DNA from 3 places in the Synechococcus sp. 'PEA 65AY6A-5F PE A' genome. Region 3 is predicted to be linked to each of the others. Evidence: riboswitches for the same ligand, from Rfam matches in the RefSeq annotation. Region 3 holds a riboswitch; each other region holds the start of a gene.

Region 1 (4,109 bases), on a different contig from region 3:
CAGGATCCTGCCTGTCAGGTTTGGTAGGATAGCCTCGACCCTCCTTCCTTCTCTGGCCCAGCCTGGTGTGGGGATGACTCCTATGATCTCTTCCTTATCGTTCATCCGTCTGCAGAAATCCGGCGAACACCAATTTACAGCAGTCCTGCCTGACTTGCGGTTGCAGCGTCACGGCTCCGCGACGCTGACGCGACTGGCCACCTCTTTGCTGTTGAGCACCAGCTTACTGCTGGCGGCAGGAAGGGATCCCAGTTGGGCGCAAACTTCCCTGGACACCGGCCTTTTGGAGAAGCAGGCCCTGCCCCAAGCGCCGCCGCTGCCGGACGACCGCCCCGCCATTTTTGTGGATGCCGCCAATGGCAGCGATACCCAAGGGGATGGATCCCGCAACAACCCCTTCAAGACCATCACCCATGCCATCAGCCGGGCGCCAGCCGGCAGCATCATCCAGCTTCTGCCGGGGGTGTACAGCGCAGAAAGCGGCGAAGTCTTCCCCATCCGCCTCAAGGCCGGCCTTATCTTGCGCGGGGACGAGTCCACCTTGGGAGAGGGCTACCTGATCGATGGCGGCGGCACCTACATGAGCCCGACCTTGGCCCGGCAAAACGTTGCCCTGCTGGCAGAGACCGGCTCAGAGGTGCGGGGGGTTACCCTGCGCAACCAGGGTCGGCGCGGCTACGCCCTCTGGGTAGAATCGGCTTCCCCGCGGATTCTCAACAACAGCTTTGTGGGCAGCATCCACGACGGCATTTTCATCGCCGGCGCCTCCAACCCCTGGATAGAAGGCAACCGCTTCTACAAAAACGGGGCCAACGGCATCTCCGTCTTGGGCACCTCCCAGCCCACCATTGTCAACAACCTCTTCCAAGAGACCGGCTTTGGCCTCACCATCGACCAGCGCTCGGCGCCGATTGTGCGCAACAACCGCATCCTGCAAAACCGCACCGGCATTGTGGTCGGCGGCAGCGCCCGTCCCATCCTGCGCAACAATCTCATTGCCCGCAACCTGGAGACTGGCCTGACAGCTATCACCACCGCCCAGCCAGATTTGGGCACGGCTTCGGATCCCGGCAACAACATCTTTGAGGGGAACGGCCAGTACGACATCCACAACGCCACCCGCGGCCTGCGCCTCAACGCCAATGGCAACCAACTGGCCGGCAAAACCAAAGGGGAGCTGGATCTGGCCGGCCAGACCACGGTGGCTGCGCTGCCCAGCAACGCCCCGCCACCCATTGCGGCAGGCGGCTTGACGCTGCCCACAACTCCGCAGGCCGAGCCTCCGGCTCCCAGCAGGGATCCCCAGCCGGCGGCGGCCTCTCCCACCTTGCCGGTGGTGACGGTGCCCCAATCGACTGCCCCCGTTCCCCCTCCTGCAGCGGGATCGGGAGGGCGCATTTTGCCCAGTGCCCCCCCTCAGCCGGCAGGCGCTCAACCCCAGGAGTTTGTTGCCGTCCCCTTCACCCCCGATGGCTCCACCACGCCTGCCCAACCGGTTGAGCCTGCTCCTGCCACTCCCGTCCGCCAGCAATCTGTGGCTCCTCTCACGGATATTACTACCCTCCTGCCACCCCCGGCTCGCCGACAAGCGGGCAGCAGCCCAACAACCCCCCCTGTTCCCGTTGCCGCGGCTCCAGAACCGGCGGTAGCCCCAGCAGAGTCGGCCACCCGCTTTCGTGTGCTGGTGACCCCCAAGGGCAGCGACGATTTGCAGCGGCTGCGGCAGCTCCTCCCCGAAGCGGTGGAGACCGTGTTCAACGGCAGGAGGGTGCTGCAGGCCGGCCTCTACGACAGCCGCAGCCAGGCCCAGTCAGTCTTGGATCGGCTGTTGGACGCCGGCTTTGACGCGGTGGCGGAGATGATCTTCCGTTGACCTCACTGCCCAGGGATCCCCCCCGGCAGGATAGGAACTCCCCAGCAGGGAATGTATGATGCCTAGCACGGCTTTTTCCAGAGCAATGGGGAGGAAAGCCGTGCCGTCAGGTTGTCCTGGGGATCAGCCAGGGCAAGCAATGGGGAAAGTCCGCTGCAAATCCGGCGCTGTGCCGCAACTGTGATGGGCTGAGGACCTCAGTCAGGATGCCCGCCTGCGGCTTTGGCTCAAAGCTTAGCCCTTCCGCGTCGCACGGAAGCAGGAGCAACCGGATGAAAGTAACTGTATGTCTCAGCCTTGGGCTGGGGATCTTGAGTTTGGGGATCCCGGCCTGGGGGCAGGCAATCTTGGATACCGGCCTCAGCGCCGAGATTTTGAATCAACCCGTCACCACCCCGTTTCGCCGTCCCGGCCTGCTGCGAGAGTCTTCCCGCCCAGTCTATGTCATCACCCGCCAGCAGATGCGCCAGCAAGGGGCAAGGACGGTGCAGGAAGCCCTGCGCTACTTGCCCGGGATCCTCAGCGATGGCACAGCGGGAACTCAGTTGGGAGCTCTTAGCTCTCAATTCATGCGAGGGGCGCGAACGGCGCAGGTATTGGTGCTCTTGGATGGCCGCCCTCTCAACGATCTGGGTTTTTTCGGGGGGTTTGACCTCTCGCAAATCACCACCGATGTCGTCGAGCGAATTGAAGTCTCCCCCGGCGGCGGCTCTACCCTGTACGGCTCAGACGCCGTTGGCGGCGTGATCAACATCGTCACGGTGGAGCCGCAGCCAGAAACGGAGACGGTGCTGGAAGCGGCGGTCGGCAGCTACGGTCTCAATGAGCAAGGGATCCAAAGTCGCGGCCAAGCCCAGGATCTGGGCTGGGTGCTCAGCTATCGCCGTCTGCAAAGTAACAACGACTTTCCCTTTGCCATTGAGCGGCTGGGCAAGTCAGGCAGGCGGGAAAACTCGGCGGTGGAGTACCACAACTTGCAGGCCAAGCTCACCTGGCAACTGGCCGAAGATCAAGTCCTAACAGCCAACGCCCTCTACCTCAACAAAGCCTTTCGCGTGCCCGGCAGTGTAGAGTTTCCCTCTCCCGACGCAGAGCAAAACACCAACGATCTGCTGCTGGATCTCAGTTGGCTGTGGACTCAGGAAACAGGATCCCTGCAGGCAAGAGTCTTTTTGGACGATCTCAACTACCGCTTCAGCGCTCCGCAAAGCCAGGGATCCCGCGACGTCATCTTGCGCAATGGCTGGGGATCCCAGCTTCAATATGCTTGGCAGGCCGGCGAAAACCTAGAGGGAGTTTTGGGGGCAGATTATCGCTCTATCTCAGCCCGCAATACGACTTTTTCTTTTGCCAGGGGTTCTGCCAATATCAACTACGACGATACGGTTAACCAGGGGGCCCTGTTTGCCCGCCTGGACTACAGCCCGGATCCCCAGTTCCACCTCGACCTGGGCATCCGTCAGGACTTCAGCAGTTTGGCCAACGGCTCGGCCACCTCGCCGGCTGTGGGGATCCGGTGGGCAGTTGCCGAGGGAACTACCTTGAGGGCCAGCTACGCCGGCAGCTTTCGCACCCCCTTGATCTCGGAATTGTTCTTTCGGCTGCGCGGCTTTTTTGAAGTGGATGGCAACCCCAATCTCCGCCCAGAGCGAGGGGAAAGCTTTGACATTGGTTTAGATCAAGCCTTGGGAGATTTTGGCCTGCTGCGCTTGACTTTTGCCCACAACCGCATCCGCGATGGCATCACCTTTGTCAGCCTTGGGCCGCGCCGGGGAACCTATGAAAATATCGGGCTGGTCGAATATACCGGCCTGGAAGCGGCTTTAGATTTGCGTTTGGGGGAAAACTGGACGCTTTTTGCCAACTATACCCTCAATGATCCCATCATCCGCGCTGCCCTTAACCCGGCCACAGTTGGCAAAGAGCTAGCCTTTGTAGGAGCCGATAGCTTCAATCTAGGCCTAAGCTACCGCCACGAGCAGGGCTGGTACGGCTCGATTTTGGTCCATCACATTGGGAGCTTTTTTACCAACAATGCCAATACGGAATCCCTGCCAGGCTACACCACCGTGGCTCTGCGCGGCGGGATCCCGTTGGCTGAGGCCCTGAGCCTAGAGTTGGGGATCGACAACCTGCTGGATGAGCAGTATGAAGTTTTCCCCGGCTATCCCGGAGTTGGCCGCACGCTGAGGGTGAACTTGCGGGGGCAATTTTAGCGATATCCCAGGCTGTTTTT
Region 2 (4,109 bases), on a different contig from region 3:
AATACTCATCCTGAAGCTAACTGGTTGGTTGTTGCCTGTGATCTACTGAACCTTCGGTCAGAAACAATCCAAAAGCTGCTGGATCACTACCAAGCCGAAACAATCGCAACTTGCTATGTTAACCCCGAGCGCGGCTTCCCGGAAGCTCTTTGCGCCATCTATACTCCTCAAGCTGCAGCGGTACTAGAAAGGGCTTACGCGGAAGGGGTGTACTGCCCTGTGGAAATCCTCAGCAGGCAGCCCTGCACCCTAGTTACCCCCAACCATGAGGTCGAGCTCATGAACGTCAATACCGCCGAGGAGTATGCCACTTTCCAATCCGTTTGGGGTAGTTGCAGCCATGGTAACTCAATCTGTCCTAAGTAAGACCGTAACAATTCAATATGTAGCAGTGCTGCGGGAACAGGCTCAGCGGAGCAGCGAAGTGCTGCAAACCAGTGCAGCAAACTACCTAGAGCTCTATCAGCAGCTGCAAGCAAAGTATGGATTTTCGCTAGCAGCGGAGGACGTTAAGGTTGCTGTCAATCATGAGTTCTGTGGCTTGACTAGGCCGATAGATGAAGGTGCCTTGGTAGTTTTCATTCCACCAGTTTGTGGGGGCTAAATGCTGCGTTTTCTAATTGTGGATAGCACCATCCAGCCAGCTGAACTCAGTCGTTTGCTCGTCAATAACACAGCGGGTGCCTTAGTAACCTTCGAGGGCTGGGTACGCAACCACAGCCAGGGCAAACCTGTTCTCAGCTTGGAGTACGAAGTCTACGAGATCCTTGCCCAGAAGGAGGGCGAGAAGATCCTCCGAGAAGCCCACGCCAAGTTTGGCCTCTGCGGTGCTGTTGCCTGTCACCGCCAGGGTCATCTTGCAATTGGTGATATTGCGGTTTGGGTTGGTGCTACAGCTGAACATCGCGGCGCCGCTTTTGCTGGAGCACGTTACATCATTGATGCAATCAAGGAGCGCTTGCCCATTTGGAAAAAAGAGTACTACTGGGGTGAGCCGCCGCGTTGGGTTTTGTGTCAGAAAGCAAAGCCTTTGTTCCAGCAATTCCATAAGAACGCTATTGCTCGGCAGCCTTGCGGCGATACCCCCTAGCCTCTCTGCTAGTATCAGTGAGGTACCTGACCTGGGGCTGTAGCTCAGCCTGGATAGAGCAAGCGCCTCCTAAGCGCTAGGTCGGCGGTTCAAATCCGCCCAGTCCCGCTAAAACCAGTGATAGGATAAAGTCTACTGTCGGTTCTGACGGGGATCAGCCGTCAGAGGCAACGGGGAAAGTGCAGTGAGAATCTGCCGCTGTCCCGCAGCTGTGAGCCGGTTTTGGACTTGGGATCCCTGGTTCGTTGTTGCAAGAGGCCTTGAGACCAAGCCAGCCCCTCCAAAACTGAGCAAGTCAGAATGCCCGCCGGCGGTTTTTCCACAGTTCACCATATCTGCGAGGTACAGATATGCTCCCCATTTTGACGTTAGCCCGTTCCCGTCTCGAAGTTTTTTCATCGGCCTGCTTACGGATTTTCGACGCTCTCGGATCGTAGGCACTCAGTCAAAAGCGCGGACAAGAGAGCTGAGCAGTTAGCTCAGGGGCAGCTAGGAGGACGGTTGCTCGCTTTGGTTGCACAAAAGAGTCCTCTGGGCATCCCCCTGTGCAGAGTGGGCAAGCCGCCAGGGTGAAGGAACGCCTTGACAGCTCCGGCAGGTTTCCTGGCCTAGGGAAAACCTTCTGCCGGGATGCCACCGATAGGCATGTCGGCGGCCATCTCTTGCTGCCTAGGTTGGATGACAACTGGCGGCAACCTCAATTACCGAATTCGATTCAGGACAAGGTACCTTATGGCCATTGAAACTCAAACCCTAGGCTATGCCCGCATGGGCAAGCGCCGCGAGCTGAAGAAAGCCCTGGAGGCCTTTTGGGGCGGCACCCTGGAGGCGGAAGCCTTGTTGGCGACGCTGCAGGATCTGGAGAGTCAGGCCTGGCGAACCCAGCGACAGGCCAACCTCGACCACATTGCCGTAGGAGATCAAACCCTCTACGACCACGTTTTGGACTGGGCCACCTGGCTGGGGCTGATTCCCTCCCGGTTTCAGAGCTTATCAGGCCTGGAGCGCTACTTTGCCATGGCGCGGGGGCAGGAGGGGCTGCCGGCCTTGGAAATGACCAAGTGGTTTGACACCAACTACCACTACCTGGTGCCGGAAATTGAGGCCGACGCGATCCCTCAGGCCCATTTCGACGACTTCCTGGCCACGGTGCGACGGGCGCAAGGGATCCTAGGAAACCGCACCAGCCCCGTCCTTCTCAGTCCGGTTACCCTTCTTGCTCTAAGCCAGCGCTCTGGCGAGTTGCGGGGGGATCTGGAGAAGCTGCTTCCTCTCTACAGAGAACTCTTGCAGGAGCTGCAGCGCCTGGGGATCCGGGAAGTGCAAGTCCATGAGCCCATCTTGGTGACCAGCGAAGGCAAAAGTCTTCAGGAAGCGGTGGAGCAGACCTACCGCTGGCTTGCAAGCGTGGGGATCCCTCTCCACCTGGTTACCTACTTTGACGACTTGGGGGAGACTTACCCCTGGGCGGTGGAGCTTCCGGTAGCTGGCCTCAGCCTCGACTTCACCCGCGGCCACAACCTGGAACTGGTCAGAGCCCACGGCTTCCCCGCCGACAAGATCCTGGGGGCGGGGGTAGTGGACGGGCGCAACGTCTGGCAGATCCAGCCCAAAGCCGTTCTGGCCACTCTGCAAGAGCTGCAAGCCCTAGCCCCCAACCTGCGGGTGCAGCCTTCTTGCTCGCTCCAATTTGTGCCCCACGACGCTGCTCTGGAAACCCACCTGCCAGAGCCTTTGCGCAATGTTCTCAGCTTTGCCGAGCAGAAGCTGGCCGAGGTGGTTCTGCTGGCCCGCACCCTCAACGGCGAAGACACCGCCGCCCAGCAGCAGGAGCTGGAGCAGCAGTGGCAGGCCTTCCAGGACTTCAATCCCCCCAACTCTACAGTGCGCCAGGCCTTGGCCAACCTGACGGCGCAGGACTTCCAGCGCTCCCTTCCCTACGAGCAGCGTATAGGCCGGCAGGTCAAGCTGCCACCGCTGCCGACCACCACCATCGGCTCTTTTCCCCAAACCCCCGAAGTCCGGCAGTGGCGGGTCAAGTACAAAAAGGGCGAGATCTCCCAGGCCGAATACGAAGCTGCCATCGACGCCGAAATTGCCAAGTGCATCCGCATCCAAGAAGAAATTGGCCTGGATGTGCTGGTGCATGGTGAGTTCGAGCGCACCGACATGGTGGAATACTTCGCCCAACAACTGCAGGGCTTTGCCTTTACCGAGCACGGCTGGGTGCAGAGCTATGGCAGCCGCTGCGTGCGTCCCCCCATTCTCTACGGCGACGTGTCTCGCCCTCGCCCCATGACGGTGCGGGAGTTCAAGGTGGCCCAATCTCTGACTCAAAAGCCGGTCAAGGGGATGCTGACAGGGCCGGTAACCATGCTCAACTGGTCCTTCCCCCGCGTTGACGTTTCCCGTCGCGAGCAGGCCCTGCAAATTGCCCTGGCCCTGCGGGCAGAGGTGGCCGACTTGGAAGCTGCCGGAGCCGCGATGGTGCAGGTGGACGAGCCAGCGCTGCGAGAGGGGCTGCCCTTGAAAAAAGAGCGCTGGCCAGAATACTTAAGTTGGGCGGTGGAGGCCTTCCGCCTGACTACCGCTGGCGCCAAGCCCGAAACCCAGATCCACACCCACATGTGCTACTCGGAGTTCGGGGACATCATCGAGCACATCGAGCGTCTGGATGCCGACGTCCTCTCCATCGAAAACAGCCGCAGCAGCAACAAAACCTTGCTGCAGATTGCCCAAGCCGGCTATCGCCACCAGGTAGGCAACGGCGTTTACGACGTTCACAGCCCGGCGGTGCCCGACACCGAGCAGATTCTCCGGCAACTGCGCCTGGGAGTGGCCCACTTGCCGCTAGAGCAAACCTGGGTCAACCCCGACTGCGGCCTAAAAACCCGCCGCTGGGAGGAAGTGATCCCTGCCCTGAAAAACATGGTGGCAGCCACTCAGCGTCTAAGGGAGGAGCTCCAGGCCACCTAGCCCCCGGCAAGGTTGCTCAGGCCAGCGTCTCCTCCGCGGGCAA
Region 3 (4,109 bases):
TCGGCACCGCTGCTGCTCGCTGCGCAGTTGCGCTTGGGGGCGTTCGCAGGTTTGGATTTCGGCTTTCACCTGCTGCTTGGTGCGGTCGAGGATCTTTTGGTGGCGGAGCTGGGTTTGGCGGATCTCCTCAGCCACTTGCAGAGGACGCGGATCCACTTCGGGTTGCCGCGGCCTACCACCGTGATCGGCAGGATCGAAGGGAGACACAGCCGCCAACAGCGATTCTCGAAAGTCAGGCCAGGAATGCGACTGCAGACCCATCTGAACCACCCGCCAGGCCCCATAGGAGGCCCCAATTGCAGCCAGGAGCCCAGGGATCCCGGCCAAGGACAGGGAAACCTTGGGCAGGGTCGGCAGGATCTGATCCAGCAGGCCCACCACCAACGCGAAGACAAAGATCCCGCTCCCCGCGGCAGCGGCACCTGAGACCCAAGAGGAGCGGGAGAACATCATCGTTTCTGTTTTTTCGCTAGCAGAACCACCGGAGCAGGAGAACCAGAGGTCAGGTTCACAGATCGCCTGCCTGCATCTCAGTTTATCCCGCCGGCAGCCTCTGTTTCTCGCTTAGGGCACTTGCCAAGCCCGCTGGTGGTAGCTCTGCAATTCGGCCCAGGGATCCGCTGCTGCTGCGGGGGTATGGCCGTGGTTGTGGTGATGGTGAGAGTGATGGTGATGGGATCCGTGCCCATGGGAGTCATGGTCATGGTGATGAGTATGCCCCGCTCCCAGCTCTGCGCTCACCGCCAGGCGAAACTTGCAGAGGTGGCAGTTCATCAGGGTTTGGCCCTGGAGAGCTTCCTGCTCCAGTTGCTGCAGGCTGTGCAGCACCGCGTCCACAAGGCCCAATTCCGGCAGCATCAGCCAGTCGATCTCGGGGTATTGGCGTCGCCGTTCTTGCACCGCCGCCTCGATTTTTTTCACCAGCACCCCTGTAAAGAGAAAATAGGGCAGCACAACCACCCGGCGCGGCTGCCAAGAGAGGGCCCGCTCCAGACCCACCGGCAGGCGGGGATGGGTGATGCCGATAAAGCAGGTTTCCACGGCAGCAAACCCGGATCCTTCCCAAAGCAGCCGGGCCAGCTTACAGGCTTCGGCGTTGGCTTCGGGATCGCTGGAGCCGCGACCCACAAATAGGAGCACGGTTTCTGCCTCTGGGATCCGCCGCGGTTGGGCAGCTATCAGAGCAGCCAATCGGTCTCGCAGCAGTTGCAAGATCTCGACCCGGATCCCCAGCGGCCCGCCGTAGTGGATGCGCAACTGCGGGTGGAGGGCCTGCAGACGATCCAGCTCCACCGTCACGTCGAACTTGTTGTGGCGCGCCCCAAAAAGCAGCAGCGGCAGGGCCACGATCTCCTGCCACCCTTGGGCCAAGCATTGTTCCACCCCCTGGGCAATACTGGGCTGGGCTAGCTCCAAAAAGCAGGGGATCACCGGCCGATGGGGGGTGAGGGATTGATAAACTTGGGCCAGCTCCAGAAAGGCTTGCTGCCCTTCAGGGTCACGGGATCCATGGCCGATGAGCAACAGGGGCAAGGCAGGAGAAGAAAACTGCCCAACCGCACGGGGAGGGGAAAAACTGAGGACATCCAACACAAAAAACTCCGTTCCTTGTGAATCGCAAGGGGTACAGGACAACGGCAGGTGGGTGTTCTGGCTGAGGGAGGGATCCCATCACAGTTGCGTCACAGTGGCGGATTTGCACCGCGCTTTCCCCAGTCTGCCTGAGCCTTTTAGGTTAGCTTGCCGCTTGTCGTTCACCAAGCCCCCTGGGGGGGATGTCCTTGTCTGCCAGAAGATAGCCCTGAGGCATGAGCGGTACGGCAGACTCATGCTCAAAGGGCAGCAAAACTGTTGCCGCGCTAATCCCCCTTGCCCCTGGGAGAGGGCCTAACGCCGGCCCGCTGGTCTGGGGGGCTGAAAGTGTCGCAGGCGCAGGGCATTGGCGACCACCGAAACGGAACTCAGGGCCATGGCTGCCCCCGCCAGCATAGGGTTGAGCAGCCAACCGGTGAAGGGGTAGAGCGCCCCAGCGGCAATCGGGATCCCGAGCGTATTGTAGATAAAGGCGAAGAAGAGGTTCTGGCGGATGTTGTTGAGGGTGGCCCGGCTGAGTTGAATGGCTGTGGCGACTCCCCGCAGATCCCCCGACATGAGGGTAATATCGCTGGCGGCCATCGCCACATCCGTACCTGTACCAATGGCGATCCCCACATCGGCTTCTGCCAGTGCCGGCGCATCGTTAATGCCATCTCCCACCATCGCTACCCGGTGGCGGGGCCGTCTGAGCTGGCGAATATAGGCTGCCTTTTGCTCAGGGCGGACTTGGGCGATCACCCGGCGAATGCCTGCCTGCCGAGCAATGGCCTGGGCGGTGGTGGGGTTATCCCCGGTCAGCAGGATCACCTCCAGGCCCATCTCCTGAAGCTGGCGCACCGCTACAGGGGAGGTGGGTTTAATGGGGTCGGCAATGGCCAACAGCCCCACCAGACGGTGGGATTGCGCCACGCCGATCACCGTTTTGCCCTGGCTTTCCCAGGTCTGAACCCGCTCCAACCAAGAGGGATCCCAAGCGATCCCCATCGCCTGCAACCAGCTCAGCCGACCGATGCCGACCCACTGATCCTCCACCCAGGCTTCTGCCCCCTCGCCCACTTTTGCCTGAAAGTGCTGGGCCGGCGGGATCGAGATGCCTTCGGCTTCGGCTTTTTGCACCACTGCCTGGGCCAGCGGATGTTCCGAGTGTTGTTCCACCGCTGCTGCCAGGCGCAACAGGGCTAGGGGGGAAGATCCTGGCGTCCAGATCTCGGTGACGCTGGGACGGCCCTCGGTGAGGGTGCCGGTTTTGTCCAGGACGACTGTGCCCAGGCGATGGGCCAGCCATTCCAGGCTTTCGGCCCGCTTCACCAGGATCCCCAGTTCTGCCCCCCGCCCCGTCGCCACCATGATCGAGGTGGGGGTGGCCAACCCCAGCGCACAAGGGCAGGCGATGATCAGCACCCCAATGGTGTTCACCAAAGCCAGCGTCGGATTGCCCGCCAGCCCCCACCAGAGCACAAAAGTTAGGATGGCTACCCCGATCACCGCCGGCACAAACCAGGCCGTCACCCGATCCGCCACCTGTTGAATGGGAGCTTTGGATCCCTGGGCCTCCTGCACCAGGCGCACGATCTGGGCCAGAAGCGTATCTTTGCCCACCCGCCGCGCTTCCATCACAAAGCTGCCCGTCTGGTTGAGGGTGGCCCCGATAACCTCATCTCCTGCCGACTTGCTCACCGGCAGGCTCTCGCCCGTCACCATCGACTCGTCCAGGCTGGAGGATCCTTCCAGGATCACCCCGTCTACTGGCACCTTCTCACCGGGGCGCACCCGGATGCGATCCCCCACCTGCACCGCCGCAATCGGGATATCCTGCTCCACCCCGTCGCGGATGACCCTTGCCGTTTTCGGCTGCAGCCCGATCAGCTTGCGAATGGCCTCGGAGGTTTGCCCCTTGGCCCGCTGCTCCATCCATTTGCCCACCAGCACCAGGGTGACGACCACCGCCGCCACTTCGTAGTACACATCCGGGTGCAGGCCCTGCTGGTGGAAGAAGTTGGGAAAGAGGGTTTGAAAAAGGGAGTAGAAAAAAGCGGCGCTCGTTCCCAAAGCTACCAAGGTATTCATATCCGCCGAGCGTCGCTGCCAAGCCGCCCAGGCGCCACGATAAAAAGGCTGGCCCACCCAAAACTGCACCGGCGCCGTCAGCAGCAACTGCAACCACGGATCCTGCAGCCAGGGGGGCAGGCCGGGGATCTCCCGCCCCAGCATCATCGGCAGGGATCCGATCAGCAGCACCGTGCTGAGGCCCACTCCTATTGCCACCTTCAGCTTCAATTCCCGTTCTGCCGCCCGTTGGGCGATCCGTTTTGGGTCGGTCGGATCGGACTGTTGCCAATCGTCTTCGACCAAGCGCGCCTGATACCCCGCCTGCTCCACCGCCCGGATCAAGGCTTGCGGATTCACCAGCCGGGGATCCCCTCGCACGATGGCCTGCTCGCTGGCAAAGTTGACCGCTTGTGCCGTAACGCCCCGCACGCGACTGAGGGCCTGTTCAATGACGGCAGTGCAGG

Evidence for each region. A riboswitch is a leader RNA that binds a small molecule or an ion and turns the genes downstream of it on or off. The one in region 3 is predicted to bind cobalamin.
Region 1: linked by a shared signal. The riboswitch ahead of GG26_RS10160 (TonB-dependent receptor) and the one ahead of GG26_RS06830 (sirohydrochlorin chelatase) in region 3 are both predicted to bind cobalamin.
Region 2: linked by a shared signal. The riboswitch ahead of metE (5-methyltetrahydropteroyltriglutamate--homocysteine S-methyltransferase) and the one ahead of GG26_RS06830 (sirohydrochlorin chelatase) in region 3 are both predicted to bind cobalamin.

Annotation. Positions count from the first base shown of each region.
Region 1 covers NZ_JAOALE010000029.1:16,654-20,762, forward strand. Annotated here, with positions in the region: gene GG26_RS10155 (DUF1565 domain-containing protein) at 83-1,873, shown strand; cobalamin riboswitch at 1,965-2,106, shown strand; gene GG26_RS10160 (TonB-dependent receptor) at 2,146-4,089, shown strand.
Region 2 covers NZ_JAOALE010000032.1:5,899-10,007, forward strand. Annotated here, with positions in the region: gene moaC (cyclic pyranopterin monophosphate synthase MoaC) at 1-366, shown strand, start outside; gene GG26_RS10570 (MoaD/ThiS family protein) at 341-604, shown strand; gene GG26_RS10575 (molybdopterin synthase catalytic subunit) at 605-1,090, shown strand; tRNA gene GG26_RS10580 (tRNA-Arg) at 1,124-1,198, shown strand; cobalamin riboswitch at 1,213-1,417, shown strand; gene metE (5-methyltetrahydropteroyltriglutamate--homocysteine S-methyltransferase) at 1,823-4,066, shown strand.
Region 3 covers NZ_JAOALE010000015.1:15,422-19,530, reverse strand. Annotated here, with positions in the region: gene GG26_RS06835 (hypothetical protein) at 1-453, opposite strand, end outside; gene GG26_RS06830 (sirohydrochlorin chelatase) at 565-1,593, opposite strand; cobalamin riboswitch at 1,623-1,759, opposite strand; gene GG26_RS06825 (heavy metal translocating P-type ATPase) at 1,888-4,109, opposite strand, start outside.